Regions from separate parts of the Streptomyces sp. HUAS 31 genome, predicted to be linked through region 3. Evidence: riboswitches for the same ligand, from Rfam matches in the RefSeq annotation. Region 3 holds a riboswitch; each other region holds the start of a gene.
The links. A riboswitch is a leader RNA that binds a small molecule or an ion and turns the genes downstream of it on or off. The one in region 3 is predicted to bind cyclic di-AMP.

Region 1 (3,245 bases), 970 kb from region 3:
CCCTGCTGGCACATCTGCGCGAGGTGCGCGGTGTCGAGCGGCTGATGGTCGAGGGCGGCGGCACCATCCACACCCAGCTGATGACACAGGGGCTGGCGGACGAGCTGCAGCTGGTGCTGGCGCCGCTGTTCGTGGGCGACCCCGAGGCGCCGCGGTTGTTCGGGCCGGGCGGCTACCAGGGTGGCCGGCTGCGGCTGCTGGAGTCGCGTCGCATCGAGGACGTCGTACTGATGCGCTACGCGCCGACGGCACCCGGCACCGGCGCCCTCCCCGCCGCCGCGGACCGGCACTGGCTGGCGCTGGCGTGCGAGCTGGCGGAGCGGTGCCCGCCGTCGGAGACGGCCTTCAGCGTCGGCGCGGTGGTTGTCGCGGCCGACGGGACCGAGCTGGCGCGCGGGTACTCCCGGGAGGGCGGCGATCCGGTGGCGCATGCGGAGGAGGCGGCACTGGCGAAGATCGCGGCCGGGGATCCGAGGCTCGCGTCCGCCACGGTGTACAGCAGCCTGGAGCCGTGCACCCACCGCTCGTCCCGCCCGGTGCCCTGCGCGCGGCTGATCCTCCGGGCGGGGGCCCGCCGGGTGGTGACGGCCTGGCGGGAGCCGGACACCTTCGTGGCGGGCGCCGACGGGAGCGGGATGCTGGCGGCGCAGGGCGTGGAGGTGCTGGTGCTGCCGGAGTACGAGGAGCGCGCCAAGGCGCCCAACGCCCACCTGCTGCCCTGAGCGCCAGGGTGTGACACGGCCCGCACAGCTGTCCGAAAAGTCCTGGTCAGGACAGTGCCCCGGAAAGTCGTGTGCTTCGGGTCCCGCGGATGGCGTACTATTGAGTCATCGCCGCGGGGTGGAGCAGCTCGGTAGCTCGCTGGGCTCATAACCCAGAGGTCGCAGGTTCAAATCCTGTCCCCGCTACTGAAGGCTCAGGGCCGGAACTGATTCAGTTCCGGCCCTGAGTGTTTTCCCGGTCGGGCTCTCAGCGCTCGCTCCCCACCGCCGCTTCGGCAACCCTGGTGAGGTGGAGGAAGGGCGGATCTCATATGCCCGCCGGTTCGTCCGCTTGACGTCGGCGGACGGTTCTACGACCCCGAGAGGGCCTTCGCGGGACGCACCGAGGCGCTGTGCGAACCGGGGGCGTTGCTCGGTGTGCTTTCGGTGGAGGTGCGACGGCACTCCGGTGGAGGGATGGCGGACGACATGGCGCTCATTGCCGTGCGCCGACCTTGACCGTCGTCACCGGGGGTGATCGGACGACCGCCCTCCGCATAACAACTGACATACCGTCAATATCTGTGTGGCCTCTGAGGTTTGGCCAACTCGCCCGATTTAGGCCGCTCGTGACCTGTAAGTCCGGGCGAAAATCGTTAATGATCAAGAGGAACAGCTTGGAATCCGCACCTCGCGTCTATTAACGTTCGATAACGCAGCGCGGTCGTCCCAGCCGTCACAAGAGGCGGCTCCGTGCGCACGCGCCGAGTCCCGCAAGGGAGCCGGGGAACCACCACCCTGGGGTGAATCGCGCGAATATCGCCGGGAAGTCACGGTTGATATACGCGCGTAGGAGACCTTCCTGCTCCGAACCCGTCAGCTAACCCGGTAGGCGAGAAGGAAGGAAAGGAGTACGCCCACGTGGCGTCCAACCGGCCTGCTCCGCAAGCCCCGTTCGTGCCGAGTCAACGCGACACCGACACCTTCGGCTACGACCGTTTCCGCACCGACGAGGGCCCGTTCGAGGAGTGGAACCCCACCGCGGAGTCCATTCGCCCCGTTCGTGGCAGGCACCGCGTCTCCAAGCAGCGTGGCGGGGGACTCGCCCGCAGCTCCACGGTTCTCGGCGTCGGCGTCATAGCCGCCGTCGGCGCGGGCGGCATGGCCAGCGCGAACAGCGGCAAGCCGCCGGTCGCCATCACCATGCCCGACCTGCCGCTGATCTCCGACGACTCGTCCGAGCCGGCCGACGACGCGGCCACCGCGCTCAGCACGATGGGCGAGACCACCGAGCAGACCGCGCAGGGCACCTCGGACGCCGGTGAGGCGCTGCGCAGCCGGATCATCGCCCAGGCCGAGCTCCAGCAGGACCAGATCGACAACAAGGCCGCCGCCGCTGCCGTCGCCGCCGCCGAGAAGGAGGCCGCCGACGCGGCCGCCAAGGCGGAGAAGGAGGCCAAGGCCAAGGCCGCCGCCGCGAAGGCAGCCGCCGAGGAAGAGGCCCGCAAGAAGGCCGAGGCCGAGCGCCTCGCCGAGCTGGCCAAGCAGTACACGCTGCCGACCTCCTCGTACACGATCACCTCGACGTTCGGTCAGGCCGGCGCCTACTGGTCCTCCGGGTACCACACGGGCCTCGACTTCGCCGCCCCCACCGGGACGCTGATCAAGGCGATCCACTCCGGCACGGTCACCTTCGCCGGCTGGGACGGCTCCTACGGCTACAAGACCGAGATCACCCTCGACGACGGCACCGAGCTCTGGTTCGCGCACCAGTCCTCGATCAGCGTCAGCGTGGGCCAGAAGGTCAACACGGGCGACGTCATCGGCCGCGTCGGCGCCACGGGCAATGTCACCGGCGCCCACCTCCACCTCGAGGTGCACCCCGGCGGCAGCACCAGCGGCATCGACCCGATGGCCTGGCTCCAGGGCAAGGGCCTCACCCCCTGATTCCACCCCTGGACGGGTATCGCGTCTGATCCCCGGCAGTCCTGGCGACGACCCCCCGACGCCAGGGCTGCCGGTTTTCGGCATGTCCGGAAGAGTCCGTCAACGCCCCCGGTACGCCGGCCCGGTCACGTCCGGTACGGGTTGTAAGCGGGGTACGGCGCCGGGCCGTACATCGGCCCTTCGACCTGGCCGTAGGACTGCCAGTAGACCGGCAGCGGCGCCACGTGCGGGTGGCCGTAACCGTGCTCGTGCCCCCGCCAGGACTGTGCGGCGGCCGCGTGCTCCAGGGCAGGGCGGGCGAACTCCCGGCGGTGCCACAGCGCGTGCAGCAACTCCTGCTCCCGTACGACGAAGTCGGCGCCGGCCCGGCCGCGGCGGCCCCGGTGCCGCAGGAACGCCAGCGAGGTGGCGTAGGCCTCGTACTGCGCCACGGTCCGCGCCGCCGTCCGTCCGCCGTGCCGGCGCGCGTACTGCCGGGCCACCCGCCGTTCCCGCATCGAGCCCAGCGCGAACGGTTCGCCCGGCGACAGCCAGCCGGCGACGACATAGGCGGGCAGCTCCTCGCGCACGGTCCGCAGCTCGCGCTGCCGGGTCCAG
Region 2 (3,245 bases), 2.7 Mb from region 3:
ATGACGGTGCCGACGGCCGAGGTGAGCCGGACGATCGCCCGCTCGAAGCGCTCGGCGACCTCGTCGGGGTCGGTTCCGGGTCGGATGATGTCGTTGCCGCCCGCAGAGAACGAGACCAGGTCCGGGGCCAGTTCGGCGGCCTTCGGAAGCTGGTTCTCGATGATCTGGTCGAGCAGTTTGCCGCGTACGGCGAGGTTGGTGTAGTCGAAGTCGCCCTCGGGGCGCCGGTCCGCGAGCAGGACCGCGAACCGGTCGGCCCAGCCGACGAACGCGCCGTCGGGGCCGGGGTCGCCGACGCCCTCGGTGAAGCTGTCCCCCACCGCAACGTACGACCCGATCACTGCACTGCTGTCACTCTTCGAATCGTCTGCCACATCGGCCCATGATTCACCTTCGAATGTGACCTACGCGACCGTAGGAAAGGGTTGACGATCGGTGAGATAAGCCACTCCTAAAGTGTTCACCAAACGTGGAATAACCCTTTGAACAGGGGTGTTGTGGGCGCAACATGCCGAAGGCCGGACCCGGGGATCGGGGTCCGGCCTTCGGCCGCGTGTCAGGCAGGTGGTTCTGGCGTGGCGCCGCGTCAGCCGATGGCGACACCCTTGGCGCGCAGGTAGGCGACCGGGTCCACGTCCGAGCCGTAGTCCGGCGTGGTGCGGATCTCGAAGTGCAGGTGCGGGCCGGTGACGTTGCCGGTCGCACCGGAGAGGCCGATCTGCTGGCCCGCGGTCACCGTCTGGCCGCTGGAGACCGAGAGCGAGGACAGGTGGGCGTACTGGGCGTAGTAGCCGTCGGCGAGCTGGATGACGACCTGGTTGCCGTACGCGCCGCCCCAGCCGGCCGAGACGACGGTGCCCGCGCCGACCGCCTTCAGCGGGGTGCCGGTGGCGGCGGCGAAGTCGACGCCGGTGTGGTAACCGCTGGACCACATGCTGCCCGCGACCTTGTAGCCGGTGCCGAGGGAGGCGCCGGACAGCGGGGCGGAGAAGCCGTTGACGGTGCTGGTGGTCTCGGCGGCCGCGGTCGCCTTCTTGGGCGCGGCGGGCTTCGCGGCGGACGAGTCCTTCGCGGACGACTTGGACGCCGAAGAGGGCTTGGAGGGCGACGACTTGGGGGCGGTCGTCGCGGCCTTCTTGCCGCCGATGGCGAGCTTGAGGCCCGGGTGGATCAGCGACGGGTCGGAGCCGACGGCCTCACGGTTGTCGGCGTAGAGCTTCTTCCAGCCACCGCTGACGTTCTGCTCGTCGGCGATCTTCGAAAGGTAATCGCCGACCTTCACCGAATAGGTCCGCACGTCCGTCTTCTTCTGGGCGACCTTCTTGTCGGCGGCCTTCTGGCCGGCGACCGGAAGGGACTGAACGGCCTTTTCCGAAACGGACTGCGAGGGAGCGGCGTGGGCGCCGGTGGCTCCCATGAGCGGAAGAGCGAGAGCGGCGCCACCGGTTCCGGCGACGGCTATGGAGCGGGTGAAGCGCAGGGACTTCGGACGGCGATGCTTACCCTTCGCGGGCATGACGAATTCCTCTCCGGCGCCTGCGAGGTGAGCTGTCGGGTGCGGGCTGGAGATGCCCGGCCGCGCCATGGCGCGACTTGACCCCTAGCCGTTCCGGAGACCGGAACAGGCGGTTGTACCTGTGGGTCCCCCGCTCCTGCCGTGCACGGGTGAGTTTGCGCGGAATCCGAGCGGCGGCAGGATTGGGCGTCCGTCCGGATTGGTGGCGAACGTAAGCGAGGAAGACGCATGGGAACAAGTGAGAGGTTCCGTCCGAATGCGTTCCTGTTGATCCCTTGTGGGAATTAGCCGTCACCGTGCGTGAAATATGAGGGCGTCGCCCGACTCAAAGCCCCTTGAAAAGCCTATGAATTACGTGGACATGACGGGCGACGCACCGTCACGGCTATGACGCTCCTCACGTGACACTGCTCCAGCTTTCTTTATTGCAGAGCGAGTTGGAATGAAGGTGCCAATTCGGACAGATCGCCTAGATGCGACGGAGTCGAATAACCATCGCATCAAGGTCGCCCTTCAGGTTGGCGCGCAGTCCGTGATGCACCAGTACGGCCCCTCGGTGAATTTCGCCCGTTTCAAGGCATTCATACGCAGCTGTCGGATCCAGACCACGCAGCCGGAGCGCCGGGAGGGGCTCGCCGTAGCTCTGCGCCTGGAGCCAGGCCAAGACGACCGTTTCGTCCCCGAGCACGTACTGCACCGCACTCAGCCCGCCCCGCGGGGGCCGCAACCGGTACAGGTCGCCGCGCTGCACCAGGGGCCGGATCTCCTTGTAGAGCGCCACCCACTCCCCGGCCTCGGCGAGCTCCTCCTCGGTCCACCGCGCGAGGTCGCCGCCGACACCGAGCACCCCGGCCATCGCGCTCACGAACCGGAAGCGCAGCGAGCTGGCACGGTGGTTGAGCATGGCGTTCGGGCTGTCGGTGACCCAGGCGGCCATGGCCCGGGCCGGATGGATCTGGCTGAAGCCGTGCTGGATGGCGAGCCGGTCGAGCGGGTCGGTGTTGTCCGAGGTCCACACCTGGTCCGTACGGCCGAGCACACCGAGGTCGATGCGCCCGCCGCCGCCCGAGCAGGACTCGAAGGCGACGCCGGGGTGAGCGGCGCGCAGCCGGTCCAGCAGGTCGTACAGGGCATGCACATGGTCGACCCACAGGCGCTGCGGATACGCCTCACCGGGCCAGCCGGCATCGCTGAAGCAGCGGTTGAAGTCCCACTTCACATAGTCGATCAGAGCACTGGAGAGCAGCCCGTCGAGCCGCTCCCAGAGGTACTCCCGGACGTCGTCGCGGGCCAGGTTCAGCACGAGCTGATTGCGAAATTCCGTACGCTTTCGTCCCGATTGGTACTGAACCCAATCAGGATGTGCGCGATACAGCTCGCTGTCCGGATTGACCATTTCTGGTTCGACCCAGATGCCGAACTGCATGCCGAGCGCGTGCACGTACTCGGCGAGCGGCTTGAGGCCGGAGGGGAAGCGGTCGGGGTTGGGCGTCCAGTCACCGAGCCCGGCGCGGTCGCTGGTGCGCGTCCCGAACCAGCCGTCGTCCACCACGAACAGCTCGACGCCGATGGCCGCGGCCCGCCGCGCGAGGAGGCTCTGCTGCTCCTCGGAGATGTCGAACTCGGTCGCCTCCCAGGAGTTGAACAGCACCGGCCGGTCCCGGTCTGCGTCCGGGATCACATACGCGCGCTGGTACGCGTGCCAGGCGCGGCTCGCCCCGCCGAAGCC
Region 3 (3,245 bases):
GAGCCGGACGCCGACCCGTCGTGCGGAGTCCGAGCCGGGGAGGGAGAAGACACCGTACGGAAGGTTGTGCGTGCCGAAGGGGTCGCCCTCGGGGAGATCGAAGGGGGGCATGGGGTGCTGCCTCACTCTCATACGCTCCGTATGCCATGTGGTCGGTCGGGCCACACGTTACGTGTGAGCCGCCTGCCTTGGGCAGTGCGAAAACCCGCGTCGCGGGGACCGGTGGCACGGCGGCTCGTCGCCCCCGGCGGCGCCCCGGGCCTACGGCGCGGCCACGTCGGAGTGAAATCACAGAGGCAGGAAGGCAGTTGTGCGCGCAATAGCACAAATGGAACCGGAACAGGTGTCAACACATGTGAACCCAGCAGCCGTCCGGTTCAGGTCGAGTCGATGGGGCTTCCTGTCCGTATTCTCTGATCATGGCCCCACCCATCGCATATTCACTCATCGCCACTGACCTGGACGGGACGCTGCTCCGCGGTGACGACACGCTGTCCGACCGGACCCTCGACGCGCTCGGGCGGGTGGTGGCGGCCGGTGCTCAACACCTCGTCGTCACGGGGCGGCCGGCGCCCAGAGTGCGGCCGCTGCTCGACATCCTGGGCAGTACGGGGCTCGCGGTGTGCGGGCAGGGCGCGCAGCTGTACGACGCCGGCGCGGATCGTCTGCTGTGGTCCGTGACGCTGGACCGGGAGCTGGCGGAGACCGCGCTCGGCAAGATCGAGGCCGAGGTGGGGCAGGTGTACGCGGCCGTCGACCAGGACGGCGTCGACGGGCTCACGCTCATCGAGCCGGGGTATCTGATGCCGCACCCCACGCTGCCCGCCGTACGCGTCAGGCGCCGCGAGGACCTGTGGTGCGAGCCGATCAGCAAGGTGCTGCTGCGCCACCCGACTCTGTCGGACGACGAGTTGGCGGCGACGGCGCGTGCGGTGGTCGGTTCGCTGGCGACGGTCACCATGTCGGGGCCCGGCACCGTCGAACTCCAGCCATGCGGCATCACCAAGGCGACCGGACTCGCGCTCGCCGCCGAGCATCTGGGCCTCGGTCCGCGCGAGACGATCGCCTTCGGGGACATGCCCAACGACATCCCCATGTTCGACTGGGCCGCCCGTGGGGTCGCGATGGCCAATGCGCACCCCGAACTCAAGGCGGTCGCCGACGAGATCACGGCCTCGAACGAGGACGACGGCATCGCCGTCGTCCTGGAGAGACTGTTCGCGGACACCCTGGCGCATATCGCCCGGTAAGGGGCGATATGCGCCGATGGGTGGCCAGCCGCTCCTAGTGGGGCCGCTGCTCCTAGTAGGGCCCGTTCACGTTGTCGATCGAGCCGTAGCGGTCGGCCGCGTAGTTGCACGCGGCCACGATGTTCGCGACCGGGTCGTAGGGGTCGTACACGGTCCCCGGCACGTGGTAGGCCGCGAAGGTCGGGTCGATGACCTGGAGGAGGCCCTTGGACGGGGTGCCGGCCACGGCGTTGGAGTCCCAGTTGTTGATGGCCAGCGGGTTGCCGGACGACTCACGCATGATGTTGCGGTGAATGCCCTCGTACGAACCGGGGATTCCGTTCTGTCCCATGATGTCCAGGGCGTTGCGGATCCAGCCGTCGAGGTTGTCCGGGAACGTCTTCACGGAGGACTGGGTGGCCTGGGCGACGGAGGACTTCTTGGCGGGCGCGGCGGCCTTGGAGGCCGTCCTGCTCGGCGTGCTGACCTTCTTGGTCGCCCGGACCTTCAGGTCGGTGCCGGGGTGGATCAGCCGGGGGTTGTCGCCGATGGCCTTGCGGTTGTCCTTGTAGAGCTGCTTCCAGCCGCCCTGGGCGTCGTAGCGGTCGGCGATGCCGTAGAGCGTGTCGCCCTTCTTGGTGGTGTACGCGACGGAGCCGACCTTCGCCGTGGCGGGCTCGGCGGCGGTTGCGGTGGTCGCGCCCAGGAGGGGGAGGGCGAGAGCGGCGGTGCCGGTTCCGGCGATGACGGCACGGCGGGTGAGCGGGGTGGTGCGGGGGCGGCGGTGCTTGCCTCGGGGCATGGCGCTGTTCCTCTCCGACGCCTGCGAGGTGAGCTGTCGGGTTCGGGCGGGAGATGCCCGGCCGGGCCACCGTGCGGCAGCGCGACTTCACCCCTAGCCGGGCCGGCGCGCCATGAAGGCGTCCGATCCGGCGGCTTACCTGGGTCCCCCGCTCCTGCCGTGCGTTTGTGAGTTGCGTGGGTGGATGACTCGGGCGGCGGCAGGATTAGGCGTCCGCCCGACGAGCGGGAACGTATGCGAGAGCACATGCCCGGAACAAGTGTCGTCGTCACCTGTAGTGCAGTTTGACCTTGGTCTGAGGTGAATGGGGCACTTGATCCTTTGCGGTTGTTAACCCTCAACTTGCTTTCGGTGCAAGGCGGGAAGAGGCGTCGCAGGAGGGGCGTGTCGACGGGCGTGAGTGACCCAACTCACTGGCAGGCGCAAGAGCGGCAAATCGGGCAATGGCTCCAACTCGCCTTTATCCGGCTGTCCGTGGAGTCCGTTTTTCCCGTGTCAGACGGAAAAGCACTCCTTCGCCCTGCGTGGGGACCGCCTCGCGATGATCTTTGTTCCGTCCAACGTGCTTGCGCACAAGGGGAGTTCTGTCGCGCCATGGCCAACGCTTCCGGGTGCGCATGTCGACCCTGAGGGTGGAACCTCGCGTGCGGTGCGAGTCGTTGTCATGGCAGTCCCCCGTCGGGCCGACGGGGGTGTGATCGGTGAGCCGGCCGTCGACGAGGGAGGTCAGGTGGGTGAGGGCGGCCGGGACGGCCGAGGCGGCGGCGGGGCCGGTTCGGGACACGGGTCGCTACTTCCGTATAAGTCGATCGATATCCGGCCTTATCAGGTGATCAAAAACATACCGGCCGTGATCCGATACCGCCCGTGGTGGACGGGTGGGCGGCAGCGGTGATCGAAACCTGACCGGATACGCTGACTTGAGTGATGGCAGCGACCTATCGACAAACCGTGTAACAGCCAGTGGACACCAGCAGACAGGAGACCCCTCGTGACCGTCGTCGGGCCGTTCGGGCTGAGCGTGCGGGACCAGGCTCTGGAAGCCGATGTCCAGGCCGGATTGGCGGCTGTCGAGGAGGGATTGCTCGAAGCCACCAAGAGTGAGGTCCCCTTCATCACCGAGGCCGCCCAGCATCTGGTGCGGGCGGGTGGGAAGCGGTTCCGGCCGCTGCTCGTGATGCTCGCGGCCCAGTTCGGGGACCCGTACGCGCCGG

Region 1: linked by a shared signal. The riboswitch ahead of PGH47_RS20395 (M23 family metallopeptidase) and the one ahead of PGH47_RS24985 (LysM peptidoglycan-binding domain-containing protein) in region 3 are both predicted to bind cyclic di-AMP.
Region 2: linked by a shared signal. The riboswitch ahead of PGH47_RS36630 (peptidoglycan DD-metalloendopeptidase family protein) and the one ahead of PGH47_RS24985 (LysM peptidoglycan-binding domain-containing protein) in region 3 are both predicted to bind cyclic di-AMP.

What each region holds. Positions count from the first base shown of each region.
Region 1 is NZ_CP116353.1:4,616,464-4,619,708, reverse strand. Features, by position in the region: gene PGH47_RS20405 (dihydrofolate reductase family protein) at 1-722, shown strand, start outside; tRNA gene PGH47_RS20400 (tRNA-Met) at 835-908, shown strand; cyclic di-AMP (ydaO/yuaA leader) riboswitch at 1,454-1,611, shown strand; gene PGH47_RS20395 (M23 family metallopeptidase) at 1,623-2,648, shown strand; gene PGH47_RS20390 (PrsW family intramembrane metalloprotease) at 2,774-3,245, opposite strand, start outside.
Region 2 is NZ_CP116353.1:8,279,301-8,282,545, reverse strand. Features, by position in the region: gene PGH47_RS36635 (SGNH/GDSL hydrolase family protein) at 1-341, opposite strand, end outside; gene PGH47_RS36630 (peptidoglycan DD-metalloendopeptidase family protein) at 587-1,516, opposite strand; cyclic di-AMP (ydaO/yuaA leader) riboswitch at 1,521-1,686, opposite strand; gene PGH47_RS36625 (alpha-galactosidase) at 1,986-3,245, opposite strand, start outside.
Region 3 is NZ_CP116353.1:5,582,552-5,585,796, forward strand. Features, by position in the region: gene fahA (fumarylacetoacetase) at 1-111, opposite strand, end outside; gene PGH47_RS24980 (HAD family hydrolase) at 420-1,250, shown strand; gene PGH47_RS24985 (LysM peptidoglycan-binding domain-containing protein) at 1,303-2,031, opposite strand; cyclic di-AMP (ydaO/yuaA leader) riboswitch at 2,037-2,205, opposite strand; gene PGH47_RS24990 (polyprenyl synthetase family protein) at 3,023-3,245, shown strand, end outside.